One region of the Neobacillus sp. DFD-2R genome, then DNA from elsewhere that is predicted to be linked to it. Evidence: a T-box and tRNA genes for the amino acid it is inferred to sense, from the RefSeq annotation. Region 1 holds a T-box; the other regions hold tRNA genes.
What was found. A T-box is a leader RNA that pairs with one kind of tRNA and senses whether it is charged. The one in region 1 lies ahead of serS (serine--tRNA ligase), so its partner is inferred to be a tRNA-Ser.

Region 1 (10,368 bases):
ATTTTATTAACTGATATCGCGATCCAAGATAAATTTTTAAACAGTGTTGTCACGACTGCAAAAAAATATGGGTTCAGGGATATCCACTTTGACTTTGAATACCTACGCCCGGTCGACCGCGAGGCCTACAATAATTTTTTAAGAAAAGCAAAGGCAAGATTTAAGAATGAAGGCTGGTTGATGTCGACCGCACTGGCTCCGAAAACAAGCGCGACGCAAAAAGGCAAATGGTATGAGGGACATGATTATAAGGCCCATGGGGAAATATCTGACTTTGTGGTTATCATGACCTATGAATGGGGCTATAGCGGCGGCCCAGCGATGGCGGTATCACCGATTGATCAGGTAAGAAGAGTTTTAGATTATGCGATTACAGATATTCCATCAACTAAAATCCTTATGGGCCAAAACCTATATGGATACGATTGGACCCTGCCGTTTGTTCAGGGAACAACAGCAAAGGCGGTCAGTCCGCAACAAGCGATTCAGCTTGCAGCAAGTCACCATGTCCCTATTCAGTATGATACAAAAGCGCAAGCGCCTCATTTCAATTATACAGATTCGAGCGGGAAGCAGCATGAGGTATGGTTTGAGGATGCCCGTTCGATCCAAGCCAAGTTTAACTTAATTAAAGAATTAAATATAAGAGGAATGAGCTACTGGAAGCTAGGATTGTCTTTCCCGCAAAACTGGTTATTAATCGTGGACAATTTCAATGTAACAAAAAGACCATCATAAATTTTTTCAACCAAGAACTGCCGATATTCGGCAGTTTCTTCATTTATTCGACATAAAACTACTTTCTTATAAATATTCCATATCCATTCCTGTTACAGATTGTGTTAAAATAAAGCTTGTGCCATTTTGAGTAGAAAATACCCAGTTAATACCGGTTAATACTAGAAGTGCAGGCATTGGAGAAGGAGGACATACAATGGGGGATACACCCTTTATTACCGTTGAAGGGCCGATTGGTGTAGGTAAAACATCTCTCGCCAAAGCCATTTCAAATCAATTTAATTTTGCTTTATTAAAAGAGATTGTTGACGAGAATCCATTTTTAGGGAAATTTTATGAAAATATCGAGGAATGGAGCTTCCAAACGGAAATGTTCTTTCTCTGCAATCGTTATAAGCAATTAGGGGATATCAATACCCATTACTTAAGCAGAAATCAAGCGGTTGTAGCCGATTATCATATTTTTAAAAACCTTATTTTTGCGCAAAGAACATTAAATAAGGATGAGTATCAAAAGTATAATAAAATCTATCAAATTCTTACAGAAGATATGCCGAAGCCTAATGTTATCATTTATTTAAATGCAAGTCTGGATACGCTTTTAAAGCGGATTAAAATAAGAGGGCGCGAAGTTGAGAAAAATATTAGCCCATTATATCTGGAACAGCTATCAATTGATTATGAAGCGGCCATTACGAGCTTTGAAGAATTGCATCCGGACATACCGGTTCTCCGTTTTAACGGTGATGAGTTGGATTTTGTAAAGAGCGAACAGGATTTAAACCATATTTTTGAAAAGCTATTATTATCGTTAAAAACTAACAGCTGGACAAACATAATATAAGAACAGGAGGATGTTCGTGAGCATCGTTATTGGTGGAATGATTGGACTTGGAAAAACCAGTGTTGCTGACACATTGAATGCACACTTTCAAAATAGAGGTATTAATAGTAAGGTTTTTTATGAAGCGGTGGATGACAATCCGATTCTCCCGCTCTATTATGAATTGACTCCTGAAGAGTTAGATGCAAAGAAAATTCCCTTTCTCCTGCAATTATTCTTCTTAAATAAACGGTTTAAAACCGTTAAAGAGTGTCTTAACTGGCAAGAGCCTATTTACACAATTCAGGACCGTTCGATTTATGAAGATTGGTATTTTGCTTATGTGAATAAAAAGTTAGGCAGAATTTCAGACCTGGAATTCAAAATATATGAAGATCTTGTTGAAAATATGATGGAAGAGTTAAATGAACTTCCAAAAAAGGCGCCGGATTTAATGGTTTACTTAAAAGGTTCCTTTGATACGGTGATCGACCGTATTATGGCCCGCGGTCGAAGCTTTGAAATTAACCCTGAATTGAAAGAGTATTACTTCGAAGTATGGAAAGGTTATGATGAGTGGGTAATCAATCAATATGCTGCAAGCGAAGTGCTTATTATTGATATGGATACGACAGATGTCGTCAAAAGCAATGAGGATGCATTAAGAATTTGCCGTGATGTTGAAGAGAAATTAAATGAAATCTTAAATAAATCAAAAGCACATATTGGCTGATGCCGGATGTGCTTTCTTTTTTCCAAAGGATCTGTTAAACTTGCCTGTTGATTTCCGCTCCAATCAACATAGTGAGTTAAATCAACAATGAGCTTTAACAGAGCCTCTTCCAATAAACAAAAAAAATTCGTTACAATTTCTTGTAACGAATTTTATCTCCAGGTTTTATGCGCGATAGGTCAATAATAATTGTTATGGCGGAGGAAGAGGGATTCGAACCCCCGCGCGGTTTAACCCGCCTGTCGGTTTTCAAGACCGATCCCTTCAGCCGGACTTGGGTATTCCTCCATATTGACAAAAAATAATTTATCATAAACCCAACTAATTGTCAACAGTAAAATATGAATTATTCCGGACAGATAGATAGGTCCATCCGGAATATTTACAATCAAACTAGTTAGGCTTTATTACTTCACGATTACCCATATACGGCCGTAATACAGTAGGAATGACCACACCGCCATCCTCTTGCTGATAATTTTCCAAAATAGCGGCAACCGTTCTTCCAATCGCAAGTCCTGAACCATTTAAGGTATGAACATGTTCCGGTTTTGCCTTTGGATCACGGCGGAAACGTATGTTAGCACGACGAGCCTGGAAAGCCTCAAAGTTACTGCAGGAAGAAATCTCGCGGTATGTTTCGTAACTTGGGATCCATACTTCAATGTCGTATTTTTTGGCGGCTGTAAAGCCAAGGTCACCGGTACACATACTTAACACACGATATGGCAGCTCCAGCAATTGCAGGACTCTTTCTGCATCATTCGTCAGTTTCTCTAGTTCTTCATAGGACTCTTCTGGCTTTACAAACTTAACGAGTTCGACCTTATTGAATTGGTGCTGACGAATTAATCCCCGAGTATCCCTTCCCGCAGAGCCGGCCTCTGAGCGGAAGCACGCACTGTACGCCGCAAAGCGGATCGGCAGCTCATCCCCGTTTAAGATCTCATCCCGATGAAGATTTGTGACAGGTACCTCAGCTGTTGGAATTAAGAAAAAGTCTTCACTTTCAATTAAAAAGGCATCTTCTGCAAATTTCGGTAACTGCCCGGTTCCCGTCATGCTCGCACGGTTTACTAAATAAGGAGGCAAAATTTCCGTGTAGCCATGCTCATCAACATGGAGATCAAGCATAAAGCTGATTAATGCACGTTCTAAGCGGGCGCCAAGGCCTTTGTAAAATACAAAACGGCTTCCTGTAACCTTGCCTGCGCGTTCAAAATCAAGAATGCCTAATTGGTCGGCAATATCCCAATGCGGCTTTGCTTCGAACTCAAACTGACGAACCTGCCCCCATTTTCTAATTTCAATATTATCCTCCTCAGATTCGCCAATCGGAACGCTTTCATGAGGGATATTCGGAATGCTCAATAGCAATAGCTCCAGTGTCTCCTCCACACCGCGCAGTTCATCATCCAATAATTTAATTCGGTCGCCAACCTCACGCATTTCCTTGATTAAATGATCCGCATCCTGTTTCTCTCTTTTTAATGCTGCCACTTGCTGAGAAACCTCGTTCCGCTTACTTTTCAATTGTTCAGATTCCACAATTAATTCGCGTCTTTTTAGGTCAAGATCTTCAAACCGGCCAAGGTCGGTTAAATCTTCACCGCGATGCTGCAGCTTCTCCTTCACTTCAGCAAAATTTGCTCTTAAGTTTTTTAAATCAAGCATAATATTAGCACCCCTTAATCTTTGATAACTATCTAGCTCCATAAGAGTAAGCTTCGGAAGCATTACCTCTCACGAAGGAAAAGCGTTAGCTTTTCCGAGGAGCACCCAGCGACTAGTGTACTTCCCTCTCCGCCCTACGATAAGTCAACATCGAATCGCTCCGCTCTCCGTGTTTCCTTTATCTCAGTTGGAGAGGTCCAGTCCTGTCGTGCGCTAAACGGGCGCTTCCGCTTTTAATACAACAAAAAACTCCCGCCCCTAAAACAGGGACGAGAGTTACCCGCGTTACCACCCTGGTTAACAGTGCAAGACTGTTCACCTCGAAAAATTTAACGGTTTCTACCGAAAATACTTACTAACCCGTTATAGGTGTTCCGTATCCTACTCGAGGAGGGATTCACAAGCTTCATACACCGATTTACACCAGCCACCGGCTCTCTTAAGAATGAATTTCCCGTTACTAATTCCTCTCATTGCTTTAACATTATAAGAATTTTGTATATTTTAATTTACTATAATTATTAACCATTTGCAACCAAATTATACTAGTTGTTTTGCTTTTGCTTCCTTCACCATTTCAACGAAGTAAGCCGTAAGGCGATGATTATCTGTCAGTTCCGGATGGAACGAACAACCAAGAAATTGACCCTCACGTGCGGCGACAATGCGGTCATTGTGTTTTGAGAGAATTTCAACCTCCGGACCGGCCTCCACGATGTGCGGCGCCCGAATAAACACTGCTGGGAAACTTCCGGCTACATCCTTGATGTCGAGGTCTGCTTCAAAGCTATCTACTTGGCGGCCAAAGGAATTGCGTTCAACCGTAATGTCCATGACACCAATATGCGGATCATGGCCGATAATGTTTTTTGCCAGTAGAATCAGGCCGGCACATGTGCCAAACATCGGTTTTCCTGCCCGTGCAAATTCCTTCAATGCATCCATAAAATCATATTTGTCAATCAAACGGCGCATTGCCGTGCTTTCTCCACCGGGAAGAATTAAGCCATCTACCTCTTTTAATTCTTCTTTTCTTTTTATGGCTATCGCTTCGACGCCACATTCTTCAATCGATTTTATGTGTTCACGAACTGCGCCTTGCAAGGCAAGTACCCCTATTTTCACCATAAAAAATTACTCCTTGTCCAGCTTACGCTTTTCTTATTGCCTAGCTTCAGCGCCAAAGAAAGGCGCTTGTGCTTTTCCAATTACCAGCCGCGTTCCTGCATGCGTGCTTCAGGTGCAAGTGATGAAATTTCAATACCCTTCATAGGTGTTCCAAGATCCTTTGAAAGCTCGGCAATCAATTTATAATCTTGGTAATGTGTAGTCGCTTCAACGATGGCTCTTGCAAATTTTGCAGGGTTTTCGGATTTGAAGATACCTGAGCCAACAAATACACCATCCGCACCCAATTGCATCATAAGAGCGGCATCAGCAGGTGTTGCTACCCCGCCGGCAGCAAAGTTAACGACCGGAAGGCGGCCAAGACGTTTGATTTCAAGAAGCAGTTCATATGGTGCTCCTAAAAGCTTTGCTTCAGTCATAATTTCATCTTCGTTCATGCTAACAAGCTTACGTACTTGGGCATTTACCTTACGGATGTGACGAACCGCTTCAACGATGTTTCCGGTACCCGGCTCACCTTTTGTACGAAGCATGGATGCACCCTCACCGATCCGGCGGGCAGCCTCACCAAGATCGCGGCAACCGCATACAAACGGTACAGTATATTCTTTTTTATTTAAATGGAATTCTTCATCTGCAGGTGTTAATACTTCACTTTCATCAATATAGTCAACACCCATAGCTTCAAGGATACGAGCCTCAACAATATGACCGATTCTTGCTTTAGCCATCACAGGGATTGTAACTGCGCCTAATACTTCTTCAACAATTCGCGGATCGGCCATTCTTGCAACGCCGCCTGCTGCGCGAATATCTGAAGGTACACGTTCTAAGGCCATTACTGCAACTGCTCCTGCTTCCTCAGCGATTTTAGCCTGTTCCGCATTGATAACGTCCATGATGACGCCACCCTTTTGCATTTCTGCCATTCCCCGTTTAACACGATCTGTTCCAGTTATCATTCTAAATCCCCCTTGAGTTGTATTCTTTTCGAATTTTTAGACAAATCTTATTTTAAAATAGGATTTTTTATAGTTCCCTAAAGAAACTAAACAACAAAAAAGGATTCATGTCAAGACAAGAATCCTTTTTGTGAAATTTTCTTAAGGCTTTTTTAATTTTTCCTTAATTCCCTTTCTTATTTAAACCACCCTTTAACAGAAGTGGAAATGCCGTGGAACATTGTTCCAAAAAAGCCGCCGATTCCTCTCATTGTTAAAACAAACCAGTTTGCTTTTTCCACATCCTGAGCAGCAACAACAGGTACTTCCGCCTTTTTCTGACCTTCAGCGGTTAAGTAACTAATTTTATCGCCATTTATCGGTTTAACTGTTAAGTACCCGACAATGTCCCCTTTTTTTACCGGAGCCGTAAGTTCGCCGTTTTGATTTACCTTTGATTTATCCAACACGAGAACGGGCTGATAACTTTTCTTATCTCCATTTGGAATCACCATATTAAGAGCTGATTGGGTATAAATCTCTACCTGATTTTCTTTCCCTTTGATTACTTTAAGTGTTTTCTGCCCTTTTATCTGATAATTCTTAGGTACTATTTTTTCTTTCGTAAAGTTACTGAAAGCATAATCAAGCATTTTCCGCGTTTCTCCAAAGCGTGCTTGATACCCGCCTTTTCCTGAGGCATCTGTTGCATTTTGAACAACGGTAATAAATCGTTTTCCGTCACGCATTGCTGTTCCCGTAAAACAGTAACCGGCAAAGTCGGTGGTGCCTGTTTTTAGCCCGTCCATGCCTTGATAGCCGTAAACCAGGGTTGGCAGCATCCAGTTCCAGTTATCCATCTTAATTTGATCAGTAGTGCCTTGTCTGAACATCAGTGTAGGTGTGCTGGCTGTTTTTAAAACATCCGGGAAATCATTAATTAAGTGAAAAGCTAAGGTCGCGACTGAACGGGTTGACATTACATTCTCATCCGTAGCACCGCCTGAAGGCTGCTCCCCCTTATAATCACTATTATTTAATCCTGTAGAGTTAACAAACTTGAAATTTTTCAACCCCAGTTTGTTCCCCATATTATTCATCATTTTTACAAAGTTTGTTTCGGAACCGCCAATCACTTCTGCCAGTGCAATCGTTGCACCATTCGCAGAGTATATAGCCATGGCTTGATACAACTCTTTAACTTTATATTTACCGTCACGGCGTAAAGGAACGTTAGATAGATTACGATTTTGGGAAATTTTATAAACTAAATCATCAACCGCGAACTCTTGATCCCACTTTACCTTGCCGTGTTTAATCGCATCGAGCAAAATGTATTCTGTCATCATTTTAGACATACTTGCAATTCCAAGCGGACTATCTGCATTTTTTTCATATAAAACTTGACCGGTTTCACCATCGACTAAAATTGCACCACTGGCATTTACATTTAATGCCACTGTCTGTGCTTCAGCTTTATTCAACCCGGCAAAAAGGCTGAAAAACATAATCATTGCCAATGCGCTGGCAATATATTTCTGATAAACATGTTTGTTCACTATAACGCCCTCCAACGAATTAATACACCTTGGTTATTTTAACATAACTCTATAGCAAAGCATAGCTAGAGCAATGTCCTATCTTTATTCTATATCCGTTATATATTCCATATTAATTAGGACTTTTTCAGTAATTAAACTGATACCTCTTCCTTTTTTCCCACAAAAAAAACAGAGAAGTGTCACAACACCTTCTCTGTTTTTTATTATTTGGCCGTGTTAAACTTGCCAGTTGATTTGCGCTCCAGGCGCTTCGCTTTCCGCTCCAATCAACAAGTTACGAAATCAGCAATGGCCTTTAACACAGCCTATTATTTATGATAAGGAATAATTCGGTGCTTCTTTTGTAATTTGTACATCGTGCGGGTGGCTTTCCCTTAATCCGGCACCTGTCATCTTAATAAATTGCGCCTTATTTCGTAATTCATCCAAGTCTTTTGTTCCGCAATAGCCCATTCCGGAGCGCAAGCCGCCAATTAATTGATAGACGGTCTCTGTTAATGGTCCTTTATATGGCAGTCGGCCTTCAATACCCTCAGGTACGAATTTTTTATTGTCTTCTTGGAAATATCGGTCTTTCGACCCCTTTTCCATGGCTGCAACTGAACCCATGCCACGATATACCTTGAAACGGCGTCCCTGGAATATCTCAGTCTCACCCGGGCTTTCGGAAACACCCGCAAGAAGACTTCCGAGCATAACAGCGTGTCCGCCTGCAGCAAGTGCTTTTACGATATCTCCGGAGTATTTAATACCGCCATCTGCAATAATCGTCTTTCCATGCTTCATAGCTTCTGTAGCGCAATCATAGACTGCCGTAATTTGCGGAACCCCGACACCTGCAACGACTCTGGTGGTACAAATGGAACCGGGTCCTATTCCGACCTTGACAATATCAGCTCCCGCTTTAATTAAATCTTTTGTCGCTTCGGCAGTCGCAACATTTCCGGCAATAATGGTTAGTTCAGGGTAAGCATTTCTGATTTCTTTGACAGTATCAAGTACACCCTTAGAATGACCATGTGCAGTATCGACAACAATAACATCCACGTTAGCCTTAACAAGTTTGTCTACACGTTTCATCGTGTCGTTTGTTACTCCTACAGCGGCACCGGCTAATAAACGTCCTTGTTTATCTTTCGCAGAGTTCGGGAATTCAATTACCTTTTCGATATCCTTTATCGTAATGAGACCCTTCAAAACTCCTTGATCATCTACAAGTGGCAGTTTTTCAATTTTATACTTTTGCAGGATTTTTTCAGCCTCTTTCAATGTCGTTCCAACTGGAGCCGTAACAAGATTCTCTCTTGTCATCACGTCAGAAATTTTAAAGGAATAATCCTGGATAAAACGTAGATCCCGATTCGTTATTATCCCAACAAGCTTTTGTTCCTCAATATTATTTACAATAGGTACACCTGAAATCCGATATTTCCCCATCAAATGTTCAGCATCATAAACTTGATGCTCCGGTGTTAGGAAAAAAGGATCCGTAATAACTCCACTTTCCGATCTCTTTACCTTTTCAACCTGTTCTGCCTGCTGTTCAATGGTCATGTTTTTATGAATGATTCCTAAGCCGCCTTGACGGGCCATAGATATGGCCATTTCCGATTCGGTAACAGTATCCATACCTGCGCTAATAAGCGGTATATTCAGCTTTACGTTTGCTGACAATTCAACTTGAAGATTGACATCACGCGGAAGGACTTCTGACTTACCCGGAATTAATAATACATCATCGAAGGTTAAACCTTCTTTTACAAATTTACTTTCCCACATTTTACGGCCTCCAGGACAAAAATTTTTATTTGTAGGTTATCAATTGGACAAAATACTGTCAAGAGAGAAGTTTTTAATTAATTTTTCTGAAAAAGGGGTTTTTTACTTTGAGCGCTCAATTTGACGGCTGGAAAAGCTACGCCTGTTTTTTTTCTGCAGAATATTGCCAAGCTTATTTAAAGAATAGTTATTATAAATCCAACCTTGATAATCCTGAACAAAAAAGCTACGAAAATTGCTACCCTTTTCTTTATTATTTAGAACACGGTCAGATTTATTATCAGCAAGCAGAAAAAGCTCCACTTATCTTGAAACCAATCCTGCTTTTTTACGGACTCGTCCATTTAATTAAAGCTTGTATACTCACGATTGATCCATCCTATCCGGAAACAACAACAGTATTGGCACATGGTGTTTCAACAAGAAAAAGAAAAAAGCAAAACTACCATTTTTTCCAGGATGAGGTAAAATTTCAAAAGAATGGTCTTTTCCCCTTTATGTCTGAAAAATTGTTTCACATGAAACAATTGGAGGGGGAAAAGGCCACTATGGAAGAACTGCTTCAGTTAATTCCCGAATTAGATGAGTTATTTTATCTACTGGAAGGTAAGAGAACATTCATAAAAATTCATTCACATGAAAAGCAATTTATGATACCCGACAGCATTTTAGACCACTATCATATGACGGAAAACCGCTTTAAGGAGTTCCTTACATCAAAATTTGAAAAACCTATTGAATTTTCTCACGAAGGTCTTATTTTTACAATGGAGGAAAGTTCTCTTAAAGGGATTTCACCATTAAAATATAATTTGGACCATGGCTTTTTTGCTCTTCCAATGAAAAAAAGTGACTCTCTTCATATGCCGGAGCTGCTTATTCATTATTTACTTCTTTATAATTTAAGTATGATTGCCCGTTATGAAACCGAATGGTGGAGTGAATTAACAAAAATGATGCCAAACAAGGATTACCCATTTATACACTCCT
Region 2 (10,368 bases), 430 kb from region 1:
GGAGGAAAGCTTTCGAATCACAATCCGGTCAGGGCATTATTTTATATGTTTATTGTCCAAGCAGTTGTCCTTTTTACGTTGATGTTTACGGCGCCATTTAAACTGGCAGGATTGATGACCATTTTCCTAATGGGGCTGCTGGCTTTTATGAATGTACCAGGATTACAATTATATGTGGTCATATTGGCGGAGCGGTTTGTACCGGCTGCCGTAAATGTGGCTTCAGCTATTAATATTGCTGCATTTAACGCAGGAATTGCCATAGGATCCTACCTAGGTGGTATGATTACAGATTCAATCGGACTGATTCACACTACTTGGATAGGGGCTCTAATGGTTTTAGGAGCTGTCATTCTTACAGGCTGGAGTCGGCTCCTTGAAGGTAAGGACCAACAAAAGGTTAGGATTTTATCACCTAAATGTTCTTAAACAAATGGAGGAGATTATTCATGATAAAAAACTTACAATCTACAACTGAATTACGTAATGGGGTAAAAATGCCTTGGGTTGGTATCGGAGTTTTTAAAGTAGCGGAAGGCCCTGAACTGGTGAATGCTGTTAAATTCGCGATAAAAAACGGGTATCGAAGTATTGATACAGCCGCAATCTATGCAAATGAAGAAGGAGTCGGCCAAGCGATCCATGATGGGATTAAAGAAGCGGGTATCACTAGAGAGGATTTATTTGTGACATCGAAGGTTTGGAATGCTGACTTAGGTTACGAATCGACGTTAACAGCATATGAAACTAGTTTAACAAAACTCGGTCTTGATTATTTAGATCTATACCTTATTCATTGGCCTGTAGGAGGTAAATACAAAGAGGCATGGCGGGCATTAGAAACTCTTTATAAAGAAGGAAGAGTAAAAGCTATTGGAGTTAGTAACTTCCAAGTTCACCACCTAAAAGATTTAATAACGGATGCTGAAATAAAACCTATGATAAATCAGGTAGAATATCATCCGCGTTTAACTCAGAAAGAAGTTCAAAGCTTTTGCAAAGAGCATGGAATTCAGTTAGAAGCCTGGTCACCTTTAATGCAGGGCCAATTATTAGATAACCAGGTCCTCCAAGAAATAGCCACTAAGTATAACAAAACAATTGCTCAAGTTATTTTACGATGGGATTTACAAAATGGTGTTGTAACCATTCCGAAATCAACGAAAGAACATCGGATTATTGAGAATTCAACCATATTTGATTTCGTGTTAAAGAAAGAAGATATGGAACAAATTAATGGGCTGAATCAAAATCATCGAGTCGGGCCGGACCCGGACAATTTTGATTTTTAATAAAGGCTATTTTCACATAGATTGTTGTTTTTCGTATAAGTTTATCAACCCGTATAATTAGAAGCTTCGTGGCATCCTTTCGTAAAAACATTTGCGAAAATTGCCTAGAAACTTAGTAAATGAACTTTAATAAGCTTCAAAAGCAACAAAGTTTACGAAAAGAGCCTTACTAAAAGACATAATCAGGCGCTTTCCTCTAATCGGAAAGCGCCTGAAAAGCGTTTTAACTAATAAGGATAAGGCTATCGACGATTTTAAAAAAATTGGTAATTAAATATCTCTGTTCTTCAGATCTTCCAATCTACGCAATCATTTAAAGATAATTAACCGTTCCATTAATATTAATATAAATTAAATCTCTATTTTTCTTTTTTAAATACTTGCTATATCGTTGATTATCATAAATTTCAATGACCGCTCTTTCCATTTGTCCAGTAAACGGAAATTCCGGCACCGGGTAGTTAGAGCTCACGGATGTTAATCGATCCCTTCCTATATCCAATCCCTCAACAGAAATAACAAATGGCAATGTACGAGGCATATAAACGGTGCCAACCTGTTGACCATTGATATATAGCTTGCCTGTTCCTTTAATCAACAGTTCTCTATTAAATTCAAATCGGATCGTTGAATACCCAATGGGTACTTCAACAGAAGATTGAATTTTATAGACAGTGCCAACATAATTATATTCATAGAATAAGTAGTTATCTTTTATATATAATGTATACCCACTTGAATGACTGCCATGAGCAATTAATACACCTTCTGCTGTACGCTTCAAACGAAAGATTGGAACGGTGATCGAGTAAGAAGAAAGTGTCACCTTTGGGGCAGCACTTGTTGGCAAATGAGCCATGCCGGGGTAGAAGATGAACTTAGTTCTCCCCTCCTGCAAACCTTGGTACCCTTTTCTAAATGGACTGTCATTTAAGGGAAGGACATCGTACCTCTTAGCTTCCTTCCACCATACTGCTTGAAGCTCTTTTAATTTTTCCGGATATTTTTCTGCCAGATTATAGTTTTGTGAAAAATCTTCATTTACATTATATAACTCCCAATGATCTTCATAAAAAGGTTTACCTGTTTCATGATAGGTAACGGCAACCCACCCGTCTTGCCATATAGCCCGGTGTCCGAGCATTTCAAAATACTGTGTTTTTCTTTTTGATGGGGCATGCGGTTCTGTAAATGTATCCATCATACTAACACCATGAAGCGGCATCTGTGGAACACCATCATATACCTGAGGAGGATCAATGTTTAGAAGGTCCAGTATAGTAGGAGTAATATCGATAGCATGATAGAATTGGGAGCGAATGGATCCTCGGTCCGGAATACTATGAGGGCATTGAATGATAAGGGGGACATGCGTCCCTCCGAAAAACGTATTTTGCTTATAATATTTAAAAGGGGTATTACAAACCTGCGCCCATCCTTTAGGATAATTTGAACTTGTAAAAGGTCCTCCTATTTCCTCTACATGTTCAAACATGGCATCAACGCTTTCCTCGATACCGTTTAAGTAGGCAGTATCCTTAATAGAACCATTCCAGCCTCCTTCCTGACTGCCTCCATTATCAGAAAGTAAAACAATAATCGTATTATCCAGCTGGTTTTTCGACTTTAGGAAATGCAGCAGTCTGCCTATTTGCTGATCCGTGTGAGTGAGAAAGCCTGCATACGTCTGTTGGAATTTAATAAACAACAGTTTTTCTTTCGTTGTCAATTCTTCCCATGGTTTAATCCCCGGATTCCGTTCAACCAGTTCTGTGTAAGGCGGAATGACTCCTATTTTCTTTTGTCGCTCGAATCTCTCCTCCCTTATCTGATCCCAACCTTTATCGTAGACTCCATTATATTTTTCAATAAATTCCCTTGGTACCTGATGAGGCTCATGCTGTGCCCCGAAGGCTAAGTATAGGAAGAATGGCCGTTCCGGAGTGACCGATATATGATCCGTCAAAAATTCCAGTGATTTATCAACCAGGTCCTCTGATAAATGATAATTAGATTTTTCAGGCTTCTGTACACGATGATTATCGTATACTAAATCCGGCGCATACTGATCCGTCATCCCTAATAAAAAGCCATAGTATCGCCCAAAGCCTTTTGAAAGCGGCCAGTTTTCAAAAGGCCCGCTTGATGCTGCTTCATGCCCGGGAACCAAATGCCATTTTCCAACCATATAGGTAGCCATCCCATTCAACTTTAAGATTTCAGCCAACGTCGCAGCTGTATCAGAAATTCTCCCCCGTTTATTAGGGTATTGAGGTCCCCAATCAATCTCAGTAACTACTCCCACCCCCACCGAATGGCAGTTACGACCTGTAAGAAGACAGGCACGTGTAGGGGAACACAAAGGAGTTACATTAAAATTATTGTACCGCAGGCCGTTTTCAGCTAATGAATCAATATTCGGCGTTTCAATCTCCGATCCATAGCAGCCTAGTGCCGAGTAACCCACATCATCCAGAACGATATATATTACATTCAGACCGGATATTTTGTTTGAACATTCATTTTCCTCCTTAATTCCCAATCCCATCTGTCCCTTCTTATTGAAAAATAATATAAGGTTCATAGACAATAGATTATATATACTAAGTAATTTATTATGGGGACTATTTTATTATGAAAAATCCCTTAACAAATAAGCTTGTTTTTAGCGATTAATCGATATTTTCATTAGTGCCTGCGATTTACTGTTTTGCATCAAAAGAGAACTTGTTAACCTATTAGTCAGAAAATTCCCCCCCTGATTCAGATAGGTGCTTCTGCTTGCGTAATAAGAGGATGAAGTAGATGACATAGTAAGCAAACATAATAAGCATCAGTCCGGCTGTCCAGGAATTACCCACAGCGTAACCTATATTTTGCCATCCGTTTGTTTGGCTTCCTTGTAATGCACCTAATGATCCTTGTGTGTATATTCCGTAAATGCGATAACCAAGGCGGCCAAGGAAAATAATTGTAACGATGCTGCCAATCCAGGTGTTCGGGCGGTAGTACAAGCCTCCCTCCCGTTTTTCGAAACGCGTCATACCTGCACTGTAATAAGCAAGAATGATACCAATAAGAATGCCCACTACATCTGAGATTAAGCTTATTGGGTGGAAAATTCCCTCTCCCAAGAAAATCAGCCCAATAATAAATAAAAGGACAGTCCTAAACCATATTTTTCCTTGACTTAACTGTTGCCATCCTATGTTTCGGCGTACACGCCTATAAATACTAAATAGAATAAGTGCAGCAATAATGAAAACCGAGTAAGATGTTTGATGCATGATTGTTCCTCCCTTTTTGAATTAAAAATAAAAATGTCATTAAATTTCTCCCTAAAGCATTAACCTAACAATTATTATCATACCTCCTCCCATTCTATGAATCGACTATCCCATGATAGAATTTAAAAACAAAAACCTCTATCTCCAGATAGAGGTTTATCCTCCTTTTTATTAACTTTGTTTATAATCGGCTCTTAAAAAGAGGATTGTTTTATAGTTCATCCACCTCTTTACTTGTTTAAATAATTGAAATCATTCCCTGGCGAGAGGAGGACAAAAATAAAGCCCCAAAGAGATGGCCGTCTCTTTAAGGCAGTTCTATACACCAAACTATGATTATGTAAGATATCTGAGGAAGACGGTTAAGGGAGATTTACGACGTTATAAAGATATACCTTCAATGTGATGAGGGCTGCCCGAAAGATCTGTGTTAACCATCCTTCGGCTTTCTTTTGAAAATAAATGTTTTAACGAATATTCTAACCGGAATGTTGGAAGTGTGAATTCATACCAATTTATTAGACTGTTATGGATTGAAAATTATATTCTTTCATAAAATAAGTTGGACTTGTTAGATGAATTCTCAAAGAATGGTTGGAAGAGAGATGGCGATTTACTTATTATTTCTTGAGGGTGTTCCGGATCTTCAATCACTATTAATGGTACTTCTTGTCCGTTGATATTTTTTAATGATTTACCTAAAACTCGAACAATATAACTTGGTTCATATTTATGGGTCTTCTCCAATCTTAGTAACATCCCTATTTCGATTTCATTAAAAGTCATCATTTGTTGATTCCCCCTTCGTATCCATTATATTACTCGCTGAAATTTTTAGCATTCAATTATATCAGGTAATAAATGTAATAATACCAAAAGATACCATTTTGTCTTTCTATTTGATCCTCGAATAAAAATATTAAAAAAAAAATTATTTTTATATTATTTTTGTATCGATTATCACCTATGAACCCGCTAGTTGACATTCGGTACAAAAATCTTTTCATACCGGTAATCACCATCGGTTTCATAAATATTGATGACAGATGCATTTTCTACAGGTTTAAAATTGGTCAAATCCTCAATTGGCCAGTTCATTAGAAAGGTCAGAAGCATTTGAATAAATGCAGCGTGAGTAACGATCACAACATTTTCATACCGCTGCTGCTGCTTTACTCGATCTAATACGGTATTCATGAACATAGTCGCACGTAAGTACACATCTGCCAGCGATTCTCCATTTTGATAGCGAAAGTAAAATTGGCCCGCTGCTTTAAATTCCTTTTTTGCCTCCGGGGTACGATTGTTGAAATCATAAAGATTTCCCAGTTCCCACTCTCTTATAAGCGGGTTTTCATAAAATGGAACTTGCTCCGGAAGAAAAGAATGAATCGCCTTCGCCGTTTGAATCGTTCGCAAATACGGCGAAGCGTATAAAACAGTCTTTTCGTTTAGTTTCGTTTTAAGAAATTCAGCCGTTTTTTGTGCCTGGTTCTGACCGAGTTCTGTCAAGCTATGTTTAGAATCATGGGTATGTGCCATCACTGATCGGTCAATATTATGCTCAGATTCCCCGTGCCGGATAACGTAAATATTCAAATCTCTCCACTCCTTGATTAAGTCAATATTCTTTTATCTAGTAAACCTACACCCATTTGAATTTTAATGCTTTCTTTAAATTAGCAGGCTGCCAACTTAGTTCCGAAACAAATACACCCCAAAACCCAGCGTGTCCCTGCCCCATTTCAAATAGGTTTGTCGCCATGTCCGGATTCGCTGCAGCATCGCTTCACAATCCGGGTCTTCGGGATTTTCTTGACAATAATTTTCAATAGATAAGGAATAAAGCCACTCATATTCATCCCAATCATCCTCATTTGCCACATAGGACCAAAGAGGGATTAATCCTAATTCCTCACCGGCTCTTACCGTCTCCGCATGACTTTTACATTCAGACTCGTCCGCTCCACCAAGAGCCTGCAAATATTCAGCACTTGGTGGCTTCTTCCAGTAGCCTTCTCCTATAATAATAAACCCATTTTTCTTTACGAGACGCTTCAGCGTCTGAAGAGTAGTCTCCAGCCCGCCCAAAGCGTGGGTCGACCCGATACAAATTCCGAAATCATATCCTTCTTGTTTACAGTTCTCGACTGCCAGCTTGGCATCTTCCACAATAAACTCAATACTGTCCTCGGGAATTCTGTTACTTGCTCGTTTTTTTGCTTCCTCGATAGAACCGTCATACACTTCTATCGCAGTTGCTGAAATATTATAATTTTCCACAAGACGAATCAGCAGTTCACATTTTCCTGCTCCAATATCAATTGCTTTATCCTTTGGCTTTGGTGATACTATTCCGATCATTTTCATGATCTTTTCTTCACTTATTGGATTACTAAATGTATGATTGCGATGGGCAATCGCAGAAAATCTGTTTCTCTCCAAATTTATTTCTCCTTTTCTCTTGAATAAAATTCCAGTTATTTTCTTTAAGTTTAAATTTTAATTACTTATACGGCAACCTTGGAAAAAATATTTACTAAAGATAAATAATTTAATCATACTTTTTCAACAAAACTATCACCGCTACGCAGAAATCAAAAAAGACACCATGTAATTTTTAACATGGTGTCTTTTAGTATTGTTTTATATGTAAAAATTCTAAATTGTCTTCAAGATGATTATAAGCTCGTAATACCATTCCATATAATTTAGATGTTCTTTATATAAAATGGCTCCGCAGGTAGGACTCGAACCTACGACCGATCGGTTAACAGCCGATAGCTCTACCACTGAGCTACTGCGGAACAAATTATGGTGGGCCTAAATGGACTCGAACCATCGACCTCACGCTTATCAGGCGTGCGCTCTAACCAGCTGAGCTATAGGCCCATTATTTGGAGCGGGTGATGGGAATCGAACCCACTACATCAGCTTGGAAGGCTGAGGTTTTACCAGTAAACTACACCCGCAAATCTAAAAATGAGAATGATGGCTGGGCTAGCTGGATTTGAACCAACGCATGTCGCAGTCAAAGTGCGATGCCTTACCGCTTGGCTATAGCCCATTAATATAATAATTATTGGGGCGGCTGATGGGAATTGAACCCACGAATGTCGGAACCACAATCCGATGCGTTAACCACTTCGCCACAACCGCCATAATCGACAGTGGTAGTAGGAAACGAATTCCTCTAAAAGGTTTCGAAACCTTGTCTGCCTTTAACAAACACTTTAATCATGATGGCTCAGGACGGAATCGAACCGCCGACACAAGGATTTTCAGTCCTTTGCTCTACCGACTGAGCTACTGAGCCATATAGTACAGTATATATATCAATAGCAGTTGCCTACTAGAAAAAAAAACTGGCGGTCCGGACGGGACTCGAACCCGCGACCTCCTGCGTGACAGGCAGGCATTCTAACCAACTGAACTACCGGACCAAATTGCGGGGACAGGATTTGAACCTGCGACCTTCGGGTTATGAGCCCGACGAGCTACCGGACTGCTCCACCCCGCGACGATAATATTATTAAATTTAAATTTAATTAATGGAGGAGGAAGAGGGATTCGAACCCCCGCGCGGTTTAACCCGCCTGTCGGTTTTCAAGACCGATCCCTTCAGCCGGACTTGGGTATTCCTCCATATAAATCAACCATGTAGGACATAAACCTACATAGAAAATGGTGAGCCATGAAGGACTCGAACCTTCGACCCTCTGATTAAAAGTCAGATGCTCTACCAACTGAGCTAATGGCTCTAAAACTACTGGTGCCGGCTAGAGGACTTGAACCCCCAACCTACTGATTACAAGTCAGTTGCTCTACCAATTGAGCTAAACCGGCAAGAATGGTGGAGGATGACGGGATCGAACCGCCGACCCTCTGCTTGTAAGGCAGATGCTCTCCCAGCTGAGCTAATCCTCCATAATAATGAAAGTTATTTTCGCTAGCGCGAAAAAACTTGGTGACCCGTACGGGATTCGAACCCGTGTTACCGCCGTGAAAGGGCGGTGTCTTAACCGCTTGACCAACGGGCCAACTCTAAAAAACAAACATAAGTATAGCCCCCATTGGGGCATCGCCTGGCAACGTCCTACTCTCACAGGGACAAAGTCCCAACTACCATCGGCGCTGAGAAGCTTAACTTCCGTGTTCGGTATGGGAACGGGTGTGACCTTCTCGCCATTGCTGCCAGACTATTTTCTTTGAGGTTTCATTCCCTCAAAACTGGATAATGCAGAAGAAGTTTGGTAAAAACGAGTTCACCTTGTTCATATAAATATGACTTGGTTAAGTCCTCGAACGATTAGTATCAGTCAGCTCCACACGTCACCGCGCTTCCACCTCTGACCTATCAACCTGATCATCTTTCAGGGTTCTTACTAGCTTGACGCTATGGGAAATCTCATCTTGAGGGGGGCTTCATGCTTAGATGCTTTCAGCACTTATCCCGTCCGCACATAGCTACCCAGCGATGCCTTTGGCAAGACAACTGGTACACCAGCGGTGCGTCCATCCCGGTCCTCTCGTACTAAGGACAGCTCCTCTCAAATTTCCTGCGCCCACGACGGATAGGGACCGAACTGTCTCACGACGTTCTGAACCCAGCTCGCGTACCGCTTTAATGGGCGAACAGCCCAACCCTTGGGACCGACTACAGCCCCAGGATGCGATGAGCCGACATCGAGGTGCCAAACCTCCCCGTCGATGTGGACTCTTGGGGGAGATAAGCCTGTTATCCCCGGGGTAGCTTTTATCCGTTGAGCGATGGCCCTTCCATGCGGAACCACCGGATCACTAAGCCCGACTTTCGTCCCTGCTCGACTTGTAGGTCTCGCAGTCAAGCTCCCTTGTGCCTTTACACTCTACGAATGATTTCCAACCATTCTGAGGGAACCTTTGGGCGCCTCCGTTACTCTTTAGGAGGCGACCGCCCCAGTCAAACTGCCCACCTGACACTGTCTCCCACCCCGATGAGGGGTGCGGGTTAGAATTTCAATACAGCCAGGGTAGTATCCCACCGACGCCTCCACCGAAGCTAGCGCTCCGGCTTCTACGGCTCCTACCTATCCTGTACAAGCTGTACCAAAATTCAATATCAGGCTACAGTAAAGCTCCACGGGGTCTTTCCGTCCTGTCGCGGGTAACCTGCATCTTCACAGGTACTATAATTTCACCGAGTCTCTCGTTGAGACAGTGCCCAGATCGTTACGCCTTTCGTGCGGGTCGGAACTTACCCGACAAGGAATTTCGCTACCTTAGGACCGTTATAGTTACGGCCGCCGTTTACTGGGGCTTCGATTCAGAGCTTCGCTTGCGCTAACCCCTCCTCTTAACCTTCCAGCACCGGGCAGGCGTCAGCCCCTATACTTCGCCTTGCGGCTTCGCAGAGACCTGTGTTTTTGCTAAACAGTCGCCTGGGCCTATTCACTGCGGCTCTTCGAGGCTATTCACCCCAAAGAGCACCCCTTCTCCCGAAGTTACGGGGTCATTTTGCCGAGTTCCTTAACGAGAGTTCTCTCGCTCACCTTAGGATTCTCTCCTCGCCTACCTGTGTCGGTTTGCGGTACGGGCACCTTTTATCTCGCTAGAGGCTTTTCTTGGCAGTGTGGAATCAGGAACTTCGGTACTAAATTTCCCTCGCTGTCACAGCTCAGCCTTCACGCAAGCGGGATTTGCCTCACTTGCAGCCTAACTGCTTAGACGCGCATATCCAACAGCGCGCTTACCCTATCCTCCTGCGTCCCCCCGTTGCTCAAACGATAAAGAGGTGGTACAGGAATATC
Region 3 (10,368 bases), 210 kb from region 1:
ACCATGGGCAAAAGCAAGTGCTTTAGCTGCGTTTACTCCGATTAATAGCGCTCCCACCAATCCCGGTCCTTCAGTTACAGCAATGGCATCAATATCCGAAAGAGTAAGGTTTGCCCGGGTCAACGCCTCTTCAATTACAATGGTGATTTGTTCTACGTGATGGCGAGAAGCAATTTCAGGAACAACACCGCCAAATCGTTTATGGCTTTCAATTTGTGAAGCAACCACATTTGAAGCAATTTCCCGCCCATTTTTGATAATCGCTACGGCTGTCTCGTCGCAGCTTGTTTCAATTCCCAATACATATTGATCTTTTTTCATATATTCACCCACATCACTAATGCATCTTCTTGATTATCTGAATAATAATTTTTTCGAATCCCGCCATTTTGAAAACCTAATTTTCGATAAAGGGATTGCGCAACATGATTGGTTACCCGCACTTCAAGAGTCATACTCTTGGCGCCCATTTCCATGGCAACAGACATTAACTTTTTCAACAATGCTTCTCCAAGCTTCCTGCCTCGATATTCAGGAAGAACGGCAACATTCGTTACATGAGCTTCATCAATAACAATCCAGGCCCCACAGTACCCAATAATTTTCTTGTCATCTTCGAGAACAATATAAACCGCAAATTTGTTATTGTATAATTCATTATAAAAAGCTTCCCGGCTCCAAGGTGTGGCAAAGGAAGCATGCTCTACTTCTAAAATCTGGTCAATATCCTCTTCTCTCATATAGCGAAAAACATAAGAATCTACCATATCATTAATTCCTATCCTTTTATAATTTTCCCCTTTGCTTCTAACCACTTTGCTTCCGCTTCAGCTAAGCGAATATAGTTTGGAACAAAAGAATGTATGTCTTCCCCTTGTTTATGCATGCCTAATTGTCCTAGCTCTGAGGGGCGTGGATTGTGTTCCGTTATGGCAGCAAACACAGCTTGTGGTCCCAATATTTCTTCCGCTTTCATTCGGTGAATCATTAAATCATTTCCAACAAAAAGGATATGTTTAGTAAAATTCTTTAATTTTTCGGCCCAATCCGTGAACATGACTAATTGATCCTGCTCAACCGGGACAAGCACTCCATCTTGGTACTGAAATAGACCCGTATAGACTTGTCCTCTTCTTGCATCAAACAATGGAGATATATAGCCATCAAAGTAGCGGCCCGGTCCGGATGCCAAGATTTCAAGACTGGATATTCCTATAAGTGGAATATTCAATGTCCAAGCTAATGTTTTGGCAATCGTGACACCAATTCTTACTCCAGTATAGGAGCCCGGTCCTTTTGCTACCACAATTTTCGTTAAATCTGCCGGTACTTTTCCACAATCTTTCATTAAGGTTTGAATGGCGGGCATGATTCGGACAGAGTGGTTCTTTTTTAGATTCGTAATATACTCACCAAGCACCTGATCTTCTTCTAAAAGCGCTACTCCTAAAGCATAGTTAGAAGTATCAATCGCTAATATTGTCATGAAAATATCTCCTTACATAGTTGCTCATATCTTTTTCCCTTTGGCATAAGAACGATCTTTCTTTTTTCCTCATCTTCATGGTACAAGAAAATCGTCAAATGCTCGCTTGGTAGCTGTTCTTCAATTAAATGAGCCCATTCCACTACTGTTACTCCATCACCTTCAAAGTATTCATCGAAGCCTAAGTCTTCATAGGAATCTGCTACCCGGTATACATCCATATGATACAAAGGCAATCTACCGTTGTATTCCTTTATTATCGTAAATGTCGGGCTATTTACAGTTTTCTTTATGTCTAATCCTCGGGCCAATCCTTTTGTAAAGGTTGTTTTTCCTGCACCTAAATGCCCCTCTAATGTAATTACATCACCAGGCTGTAAAAAGCCGGCTAATTTTGCTGCAAATCGTGATGTTTCCTCCGAATTGGTCGTAATCATTTCATATTGATTCATTCAATCACCTTTTAATTATAGCATTGCTTTACACTATCTTCATTTTACCTTATTTTGCTTACAAAAAAACCTTAGGATGTCTCCTAAGGATTTATAATTTATATGTAGATTAAACAAAAATAAAAAAAACGAAACGCAGTTTCGTGTTTTCTAAAAAATATTTTATGGCGGTCTGGACGGGACTCGAACCCGCGACCTCCTGCGTGACAGGCAGGCATTCTAACCAACTGAACTACCAGACCAAATTGCGGAGGCAGGATTTGAACCTGCGACCTTCGGGTTATGAGCCCGACGAGCTACCGGACTGCTCCACCCCGCGACGGTAAAAATAATTATCAACTGTACCATATTATTATATGTTCTAATACAGTAGATATGTATATAAGTTTTAAATAAAACAGCCTGGCAACGTCCTACTCTCACAGGGACAAAGTCCCAACTACCATCGGCGCTGAGAAGCTTAACTTCCGTGTTCGGTATGGGAACGGGTGTGACCTTCTCGCCATTGCTGCCAGACTATTTATTTGAGGTTTCATTCCCTCAAAACTGGATAATACAGAAGAAGTTTGGTAAAAACGAGTTCACCTTGTTCATATAAATATGACTTGGTTAAGTCCTCGAACGATTAGTATCAGTCAGCTCCACACGTCACCGCGCTTCCACCTCTGACCTATCAACCTGATCATCTTTCAGGGTTCTTACTAGCTTGACGCTATGGGAAATCTCATCTTGAGGGGGGCTTCATGCTTAGATGCTTTCAGCACTTATCCCGTCCGCACATAGCTACCCAGCGATGCCTTTGGCAAGACAACTGGTACACCAGCGGTGCGTCCATCCCGGTCCTCTCGTACTAAGGACAGCTCCTCTCAAATTTCCTGCGCCCACGACGGATAGGGACCGAACTGTCTCACGACGTTCTGAACCCAGCTCGCGTACCGCTTTAATGGGCGAACAGCCCAACCCTTGGGACCGACTACAGCCCCAGGATGCGATGAGCCGACATCGAGGTGCCAAACCTCCCCGTCGATGTGGACTCTTGGGGGAGATAAGCCTGTTATCCCCGGGGTAGCTTTTATCCGTTGAGCGATGGCCCTTCCATGCGGAACCACCGGATCACTAAGCCCGACTTTCGTCCCTGCTCGACTTGTAGGTCTCGCAGTCAAGCTCCCTTGTGCCTTTACACTCTACGAATGATTTCCAACCATTCTGAGGGAACCTTTGGGCGCCTCCGTTACTCTTTAGGAGGCGACCGCCCCAGTCAAACTGCCCACCTGACACTGTCTCCCACCCCGATCAGGGGTGCGGGTTAGAATTTCAATACAGCCAGGGTAGTATCCCACCGACGCCTCCACCGAAGCTAGCGCTCCGGCTTCTACGGCTCCTACCTATCCTGTACAAGCTGTACCAAAATTCAATATCAGGCTACAGTAAAGCTCCACGGGGTCTTTCCGTCCTGTCGCGGGTAACCTGCATCTTCACAGGTACTATAATTTCACCGAGTCTCTCGTTGAGACAGTGCCCAGATCGTTACGCCTTTCGTGCGGGTCGGAACTTACCCGACAAGGAATTTCGCTACCTTAGGACCGTTATAGTTACGGCCGCCGTTTACTGGGGCTTCGATTCAGAGCTTCGCTTGCGCTAACCCCTCCTCTTAACCTTCCAGCACCGGGCAGGCGTCAGCCCCTATACTTCGCCTTGCGGCTTCGCAGAGACCTGTGTTTTTGCTAAACAGTCGCCTGGGCCTATTCACTGCGGCTCTTCGAGGCTATTCACCCCAAAGAGCACCCCTTCTCCCGAAGTTACGGGGTCATTTTGCCGAGTTCCTTAACGAGAGTTCTCTCGCTCACCTTAGGATTCTCTCCTCGCCTACCTGTGTCGGTTTGCGGTACGGGCACCTTTTATCTCGCTAGAGGCTTTTCTTGGCAGTGTGGAATCAGGAACTTCGGTACTAAATTTCCCTCGCTGTCACAGCTCGAGCCTAACGCAAGCGGGATTTGCCTCGCTTGCAGCCTAACTGCTTAGACGCGCATATCCAACAGCGCGCTTACCCTATCCTCCTGCGTCCCCCCGTTGCTCAAACGATAAAGAGGTGGTACAGGAATATCAACCTGTTGTCCATCGCCTACGCCTTTCGGCCTCGGCTTAGGTCCCGACTAACCCTGAGCGGACGAGCCTTCCTCAGGAAACCTTAGGCATTCGGTGGATGAGATTCTCACTCATCTTTCGCTACTCATACCGGCATTCTCACTTCTAAGCGCTCCACCAGTCCTTACGGTCTGACTTCAACGCCCTTAGAACGCTCTCCTACCACTGACATCGAAGATGTCAATCCACAGCTTCGGTGATACGTTTAGCCCCGGTACATTTTCGGCGCAGAGTCACTCGACCAGTGAGCTATTACGCACTCTTTAAATGGTGGCTGCTTCTAAGCCAACATCCTGGTTGTCTAAGCAACTCCACATCCTTTTCCACTTAACGTATACTTTGGGACCTTAGCTGGTGGTCTGGGCTGTTTCCCTTTTGACTACGGATCTTATCACTCGCAGTCTGACTCCCACGGATAAGTCTTTGGCATTCGGAGTTTGTCTGAATTCGGTAACCCGATGAGGGCCCCTAGTCCAAACAGTGCTCTACCTCCAAGACTCTTACTACGTGAGGCTAGCCCTAAAGCTATTTCGGAGAGAACCAGCTATCTCCAAGTTCGATTGGAATTTCTCCGCTACCCACACCTCATCCCCGCACTTTTCAACGTGCGTGGGTTCGGGCCTCCATCCAGTGTTACCTGGACTTCACCCTGGACATGGGTAGATCACCTGGTTTCGGGTCTACAACCACATACTCATTCGCCCTATTCAGACTCGCTTTCGCTGCGGCTCCGTCTCTTCAACTTAACCTTGCATGTAATCGTAACTCGCCGGTTCATTCTACAAAAGGCACGCCATCACCCATAAACGGGCTCTGACTACTTGTAGGCACACGGTTTCAGGAACTATTTCACTCCCCTTCCGGGGTGCTTTTCACCTTTCCCTCACGGTACTGGTTCACTATCGGTCACTAGGGAGTATTTAGCCTTGGGAGATGGTCCTCCCTGCTTCCGACCGGATTTCACGTGTCCGGCCGTACTCAGGATCCACTCAGGAGGGAACGAAGTTTCAACTACAGGGTTTTTACCTTCTATGACGGATCTTTCCAGATCGCTTCATCTACCCCGTTCCTTTGTAACTCCATGTTGAGTGTCCTACAACCCCAAGAGGCAAGCCTCTTGGTTTGGGCTATGTCCCGTTTCGCTCGCCGCTACTCAGGGAATCGCGTTTGCTTTCTCTTCCTCCGGGTACTTAGATGTTTCAGTTCCCCGGGTATGCCTTCCATACCCTATGTATTCAGGTAAAGATACTGTTCCATTACGAACAGCGGGTTTCCCCATTCGGAAATCTCCGGATCAAAGCTTACTTACAGCTCCCCGAAGCATATCGGTGTTAGTCCCGTCCTTCATCGGCTCCTAGTGCCAAGGCATTCACCGTGCGCCCTTTCTAACTTAACCTAAAAGGTTTATTTCTCTTATTTAATTAAGAGAGAAAACTAAAATGGCAAGGAAAAATTGAACTGCATTTTTCCCTATTACTCGGTTCTTACTTTGACTTCTTCTTTACGATTATCCAGTTTTCAAAGAACGAATAAAAAAAGCTTCGAGAGAATTGTTCTCTCAAAACTAAACAAACAAAGAACGTGTTTCAAACAAACTGTTTTGTCCGGCTCATATGTCCGGCATATATCCTTAGAAAGGAGGTGATCCAGCCGCACCTTCCGATACGGCTACCTTGTTACGACTTCACCCCAATCATCTGTCCCACCTTAGGCGGCTGGCTCCTTACGGTTACCCCACCGACTTCGGGTGTTACAAACTCTCGTGGTGTGACGGGCGGTGTGTACAAGGCCCGGGAACGTATTCACCGCGGCATGCTGATCCGCGATTACTAGCGATTCCGGCTTCATGTAGGCGAGTTGCAGCCTACAATCCGAACTGAGAATGGTTTTATGGGATTGGCTCGACCTTGCGGTTTTGCAGCCCTTTGTACCATCCATTGTAGCACGTGTGTAGCCCAGGTCATAAGGGGCATGATGATTTGACGTCATCCCCACCTTCCTCCGGTTTGTCACCGGCAGTCACCTTAGAGTGCCCAACTGAATGCTGGCAACTAAGATCAAGGGTTGCGCTCGTTGCGGGACTTAACCCAACATCTCACGACACGAGCTGACGACAACCATGCACCACCTGTCACTCTGTCCCCCGAAGGGGAAAGCCCTATCTCTAGGGGTGTCAGAGGATGTCAAGACCTGGTAAGGTTCTTCGCGTTGCTTCGAATTAAACCACATGCTCCACCGCTTGTGCGGGCCCCCGTCAATTCCTTTGAGTTTCAGCCTTGCGGCCGTACTCCCCAGGCGGAGTGCTTAATGCGTTAGCTGCAGCACTAAAGGGCGGAAACCCTCTAACACTTAGCACTCATCGTTTACGGCGTGGACTACCAGGGTATCTAATCCTGTTTGCTCCCCACGCTTTCGCGCCTCAGCGTCAGTTACAGACCAGAAAGTCGCCTTCGCCACTGGTGTTCCTCCACATCTCTACGCATTTCACCGCTACACGTGGAATTCCACTTTCCTCTTCTGCACTCAAGTCCCCCAGTTTCCAATGACCCTCCACGGTTGAGCCGTGGGCTTTCACATCAGACTTAAAGGACCGCCTGCGCGCGCTTTACGCCCAATAATTCCGGACAACGCTTGCCACCTACGTATTACCGCGGCTGCTGGCACGTAGTTAGCCGTGGCTTTCTGGTTAGGTACCGTCAAGGTACCGGCAGTTACTCCGGTACTTGTTCTTCCCTAACAACAGAGCTTTACGACCCGAAGGCCTTCATCGCTCACGCGGCGTTGCTCCGTCAGACTTTCGTCCATTGCGGAAGATTCCCTACTGCTGCCTCCCGTAGGAGTCTGGGCCGTGTCTCAGTCCCAGTGTGGCCGATCACCCTCTCAGGTCGGCTACGCATCGTCGCCTTGGTGAGCCGTTACCTCACCAACTAGCTAATGCGCCGCGGGCCCATCTGTAAGTGACAGCCGAAACCGTCTTTCAGCTTTCCCTCATGAGAGGAAAAGGATTATCCGGTATTAGCTCCGGTTTCCCGAAGTTATCCCAGTCTTACAGGCAGGTTGCCCACGTGTTACTCACCCGTCCGCCGCTAACCTTCAGGAGCAAGCTCCTAAAGATTCGCTCGACTTGCATGTATTAGGCACGCCGCCAGCGTTCGTCCTGAGCCAGGATCAAACTCTCCAAGAAAGTTGATTAGCTCATTTGTTACGTTGGCTAAAGTGAATTTTCTTACGAAAGATCCACTAATAGTTATTGTTTGTTTGCACGATTTTGTTTGTTTAGTTTTCAAAGAACAATTTTTGGAGCGGGTGATGGGAATCGAACCCACTACATCAGCTTGGAAGGCTGAGGTTTTACCAGTAAACTACACCCGCATATATAATGTTATAATGGTCGGGAAGACAGGATTCGAACCTGCGACCCCTTGGTCCCAAACCAAGTGCTCTACCAAGCTGAGCTACTTCCCGTTTATAGTGGCGCGCCCGAAAGGAGTCGAACCCATAACCTTCTGATCCGTAGTCAGACGCTCTATCCAATTGAGCTACGGGCGCATTTATTAAGTCAACTTTTATAGTTTATCAAACCAGATTCGGTTTGTCAAGTCTTTTTTGGTGCGGCCGAGAGGACTTGAACCTCCACGGGGTTGCCCCCACTAGGCCCTCAACCTAGCGCGTCTGCCATTCCGCCACGACCGCATTTAAATTAGCGACAAAGATAATCATAACAGATTCTCATTAACTTTTCAACAGTAAATAATTGGTGCGGGTGAAGGGAGTCGAACCCCCACGCCTTGCGGCGCCAGATCCTAAGTCTGGTGCGTCTGCCAATTCCGCCACACCCGCAAATATTCAATGTTATAAAAAATGGCTGGGCTAGCTGGATTTGAACCAACGCATGTCGCAGTCAAAGTGCGATGCCTTACCGCTTGGCTATAGCCCATTAATATAGATTAAAAAATTAAACTTCAAGTGGCGGTCTGGACGGGACTCGAACCCGCGACCTCCTGCGTGACAGGCAGGCATTCTAACCAACTGAACTACCAGACCAAAACATTTGAATAAGAAACGGGAAATGACTTTTGTCTATTCCCCATCCCTGATGACCCCTACGGGATTCGAACCCGTGTTACCGCCGTGAAAGGGCGGTGTCTTAACCGCTTGACCAAGGGGCCGTTTATATATGGCGGAGAAGGAGGGATTTGAACCCTCGCGCCGCTTACGCGACCTACACCCTTAGCAGGGGCGCCTCTTCAGCCACTTGAGTACTTCCCCATATGGCTCCGCAGGTAGGACTCGAACCTACGACCGATCGGTTAACAGCCGATAGCTCTACCACTGAGCTACTGCGGAATAATTAAATTAGCTTTTTCTCAGAGACAATAAGACAATTACCTTATCGACTCTTCATATTATAATGACGTTACAATATAAAGTCAATATGATTTTTAGATAAAGATTTCTTCCAAAAAATGTTTTTATCCAAATGCTAATTCTTTAACTTTTTTCAATTTACCTCTGCATTTCCCACAAACATATCGACTTGTATCAATACTTCTTTTTCTTCTGTATTGAAGATGACAGTTTGTACATTCATATATTGAGATTTTTTTTGAAGCACGTATTTTCGGTTTCTCGGTTAGCTGATTGCAATATCTCGGTGCTCCTACTTTTTTTAATAACCCTTTAAACTCCGGGTCCCGATGCTGATATCCTTTGCCTTCAAGGTGCAGATGATAATGGCATAGCTCATGTTTGATAATGCCGACTAATTCGTTTTCCCCTAATTGCTCTAAATACTTTTTATTGATTTCAATATTATGGGTGCCTAATAGATACCGTCCGCCCGTTGTTCGCAGTTTGGAATTAAACGAAGCCCGGTGCCTAAACGGCTTTCCAAATGCTTCGATTGACAATTTCTCCACTAATTTCTGCAGCTCTTTCTCTTCCAATTTTCTCCCCCTCACTTCTAAGAAGAACGTGACAACCTATTATAGCATATAATGTATTTACCTTGATGATGTACTTTTCGGGAGGTTTTACAATGCCGACTTGGTTTCAAAACCAAATGAAAAGAGCTTTTTACGAGAAAGACCGCTACCAAATTAAGCTTTTAAACCAATGCTGGTTTTTTTACAGAAAAAAACACTGCTCGTAAAAAGCAGTGTTTTCTTATTATTCTCCCGGCGGCAGCATCGTTAATGCGACGCGTCCTTTATTCATATCCACTGAATCGACCCAGACCGTTACAACATCTCCAACAGAAACTATGTCCAATGGGTGTTTAACAAATCGGTTGCTTAACTTGGAAATATGAACAAGACCATCTTGTTTAACACCTATATCAACGAAGGCCCCAAAGTCTACAACATTTCGAACTGTACCTTGAAGCTCCATTCCCGCTTTTAAGTCCTCTAATTTTAAAACATCCTTTTTCAGCAGCGGGCGAGGTAAATCATCTCGCGGATCTCTTTCCGGTCTGACTAATGCATCGATAATATCTTTTAATGTTAATTCTCCAATTGATAGCTCTTCAGATGAAGCCTTAAGGTCGAGGCCGTTTAATGCCTCTCTTAACGCATCCGTTCCCAAATCATCGCCTGAAAAACCAAGCTTGGATAATAATTTTTTCACTTCATCGTAGTTTTCAGGGTGAATTCCTGTTCGGTCAAGCGGCTGCTTTCCGTCTAACACTCGTAAGAAACCAATTGCCTGTTCATACGTTTTCGCACCAAGACGCGGGACTTTTTTTAGTTGGACCCTGCTCGTAAATTTCCCTTCCTCTTCACGTTTTTTCACAATATTGTTAGCTGCAGTTTTCGTTAATCCCGCTACATATTGCAAAAGTGATGATGAGGCTGTATTTACATTTACCCCTACCCGGTTAACAGCTGTTTCCACAACAAAATGCAAGGATTCAGAAAGCCGTTTTTGGGAAACATCATGCTGGTATTGACCAACACCTACTGATTTCGGGTCAATTTTAACCAATTCAGCAAGTGGATCCTGCAAGCGTCTTGCGATCGATACTGCACTGCGTTCTTCTACCTGGAAATTCGGAAATTCCTCTCTAGCAAGATCGGATGCTGAATAGACACTCGCACCCGCTTCATTTACGATTAAGTAGAAAATTTCTTCCTTCATATCCTTTAAAATATCAGCGACAAACTGTTCGGTTTCCCTTGATGCTGTTCCGTTACCGATAGCCGCCATTTCCACCTTATAGTCACGCAGAATATTAATAAATTTTTCTCTTGCTTCCTTTGCTTTATTAACAGGTGGATGCGGATA

Region 2: it encodes a tRNA-Ser, which carries the amino acid that the T-box ahead of serS (serine--tRNA ligase) is inferred to sense. The anticodon was not compared.
Region 3: it encodes a tRNA-Ser, which carries the amino acid that the T-box ahead of serS (serine--tRNA ligase) is inferred to sense. The anticodon was not compared.

The regions. Positions count from the first base shown of each region.
Region 1 is NZ_CM173228.1:5,439,572-5,449,939, forward strand. It holds gene AC3ANV_RS27390 (glycosyl hydrolase family 18 protein) at 1-738, shown strand, start outside; gene AC3ANV_RS27395 (deoxynucleoside kinase) at 935-1,582, shown strand; gene AC3ANV_RS27400 (deoxynucleoside kinase) at 1,593-2,294, shown strand; tRNA gene AC3ANV_RS27405 (tRNA-Ser) at 2,490-2,582, opposite strand; gene serS (serine--tRNA ligase) at 2,688-3,968, opposite strand; T-box leader at 4,231-4,451, opposite strand; gene pdxT (pyridoxal 5'-phosphate synthase glutaminase subunit PdxT) at 4,509-5,096, opposite strand; gene pdxS (pyridoxal 5'-phosphate synthase lyase subunit PdxS) at 5,177-6,058, opposite strand; gene AC3ANV_RS27425 (serine hydrolase) at 6,235-7,596, opposite strand; gene guaB (IMP dehydrogenase) at 7,912-9,378, opposite strand; gene AC3ANV_RS27435 (YaaC family protein) at 9,486-10,368, shown strand, end outside.
Region 2 is NZ_CM173228.1:5,007,041-5,017,408, forward strand. It holds gene AC3ANV_RS25120 (MFS transporter) at 1-429, shown strand, start outside; gene AC3ANV_RS25125 (aldo/keto reductase) at 450-1,292, shown strand; gene AC3ANV_RS25130 (arylsulfatase) at 1,606-3,840, opposite strand; gene AC3ANV_RS25135 (CcdC protein domain-containing protein) at 4,031-4,579, opposite strand; gene AC3ANV_RS25140 (hypothetical protein) at 5,120-5,368, opposite strand; gene AC3ANV_RS25145 (histidine phosphatase family protein) at 5,555-6,178, opposite strand; gene AC3ANV_RS25150 (class I SAM-dependent methyltransferase) at 6,275-7,024, opposite strand; tRNA gene AC3ANV_RS25155 (tRNA-Asn) at 7,312-7,386, opposite strand; tRNA gene AC3ANV_RS25160 (tRNA-Ile) at 7,395-7,471, opposite strand; tRNA gene AC3ANV_RS25165 (tRNA-Gly) at 7,478-7,551, opposite strand; tRNA gene AC3ANV_RS25170 (tRNA-Gln) at 7,572-7,646, opposite strand; tRNA gene AC3ANV_RS25175 (tRNA-His) at 7,663-7,738, opposite strand; tRNA gene AC3ANV_RS25180 (tRNA-Phe) at 7,823-7,895, opposite strand; tRNA gene AC3ANV_RS25185 (tRNA-Asp) at 7,946-8,022, opposite strand; tRNA gene AC3ANV_RS25190 (tRNA-Met) at 8,026-8,099, opposite strand; tRNA gene AC3ANV_RS25195 (tRNA-Ser) at 8,132-8,224, opposite strand; tRNA gene AC3ANV_RS25200 (tRNA-Lys) at 8,265-8,340, opposite strand; tRNA gene AC3ANV_RS25205 (tRNA-Thr) at 8,350-8,425, opposite strand; tRNA gene AC3ANV_RS25210 (tRNA-Val) at 8,431-8,506, opposite strand; tRNA gene AC3ANV_RS25215 (tRNA-Glu) at 8,545-8,619, opposite strand; rRNA gene rrf (5S ribosomal RNA) at 8,663-8,778, opposite strand; rRNA gene AC3ANV_RS25225 (23S ribosomal RNA) at 8,869-10,368, opposite strand, start outside.
Region 3 is NZ_CM173228.1:5,229,673-5,240,040, forward strand. It holds gene tsaD (tRNA (adenosine(37)-N6)-threonylcarbamoyltransferase complex transferase subunit TsaD) at 1-321, opposite strand, end outside; gene rimI (ribosomal protein S18-alanine N-acetyltransferase) at 318-767, opposite strand; gene tsaB (tRNA (adenosine(37)-N6)-threonylcarbamoyltransferase complex dimerization subunit type 1 TsaB) at 779-1,486, opposite strand; gene tsaE (tRNA (adenosine(37)-N6)-threonylcarbamoyltransferase complex ATPase subunit type 1 TsaE) at 1,483-1,938, opposite strand; tRNA gene AC3ANV_RS26185 (tRNA-Asp) at 2,104-2,180, opposite strand; tRNA gene AC3ANV_RS26190 (tRNA-Met) at 2,184-2,257, opposite strand; rRNA gene rrf (5S ribosomal RNA) at 2,339-2,454, opposite strand; rRNA gene AC3ANV_RS26200 (23S ribosomal RNA) at 2,544-5,479, opposite strand; rRNA gene AC3ANV_RS26205 (16S ribosomal RNA) at 5,718-7,267, opposite strand; tRNA gene AC3ANV_RS26210 (tRNA-Gly) at 7,382-7,455, opposite strand; tRNA gene AC3ANV_RS26215 (tRNA-Pro) at 7,472-7,548, opposite strand; tRNA gene AC3ANV_RS26220 (tRNA-Arg) at 7,556-7,632, opposite strand; tRNA gene AC3ANV_RS26225 (tRNA-Leu) at 7,691-7,776, opposite strand; tRNA gene AC3ANV_RS26230 (tRNA-Leu) at 7,839-7,923, opposite strand; tRNA gene AC3ANV_RS26235 (tRNA-Gln) at 7,946-8,020, opposite strand; tRNA gene AC3ANV_RS26240 (tRNA-Asp) at 8,051-8,127, opposite strand; tRNA gene AC3ANV_RS26245 (tRNA-Glu) at 8,181-8,252, opposite strand; tRNA gene AC3ANV_RS26250 (tRNA-Ser) at 8,262-8,352, opposite strand; tRNA gene AC3ANV_RS26255 (tRNA-Asn) at 8,356-8,430, opposite strand; gene AC3ANV_RS26260 (SprT family protein) at 8,556-9,029, opposite strand; gene cmpA (cortex morphogenetic protein CmpA) at 9,122-9,235, shown strand; gene AC3ANV_RS26270 (Tex family protein) at 9,253-10,368, opposite strand, start outside.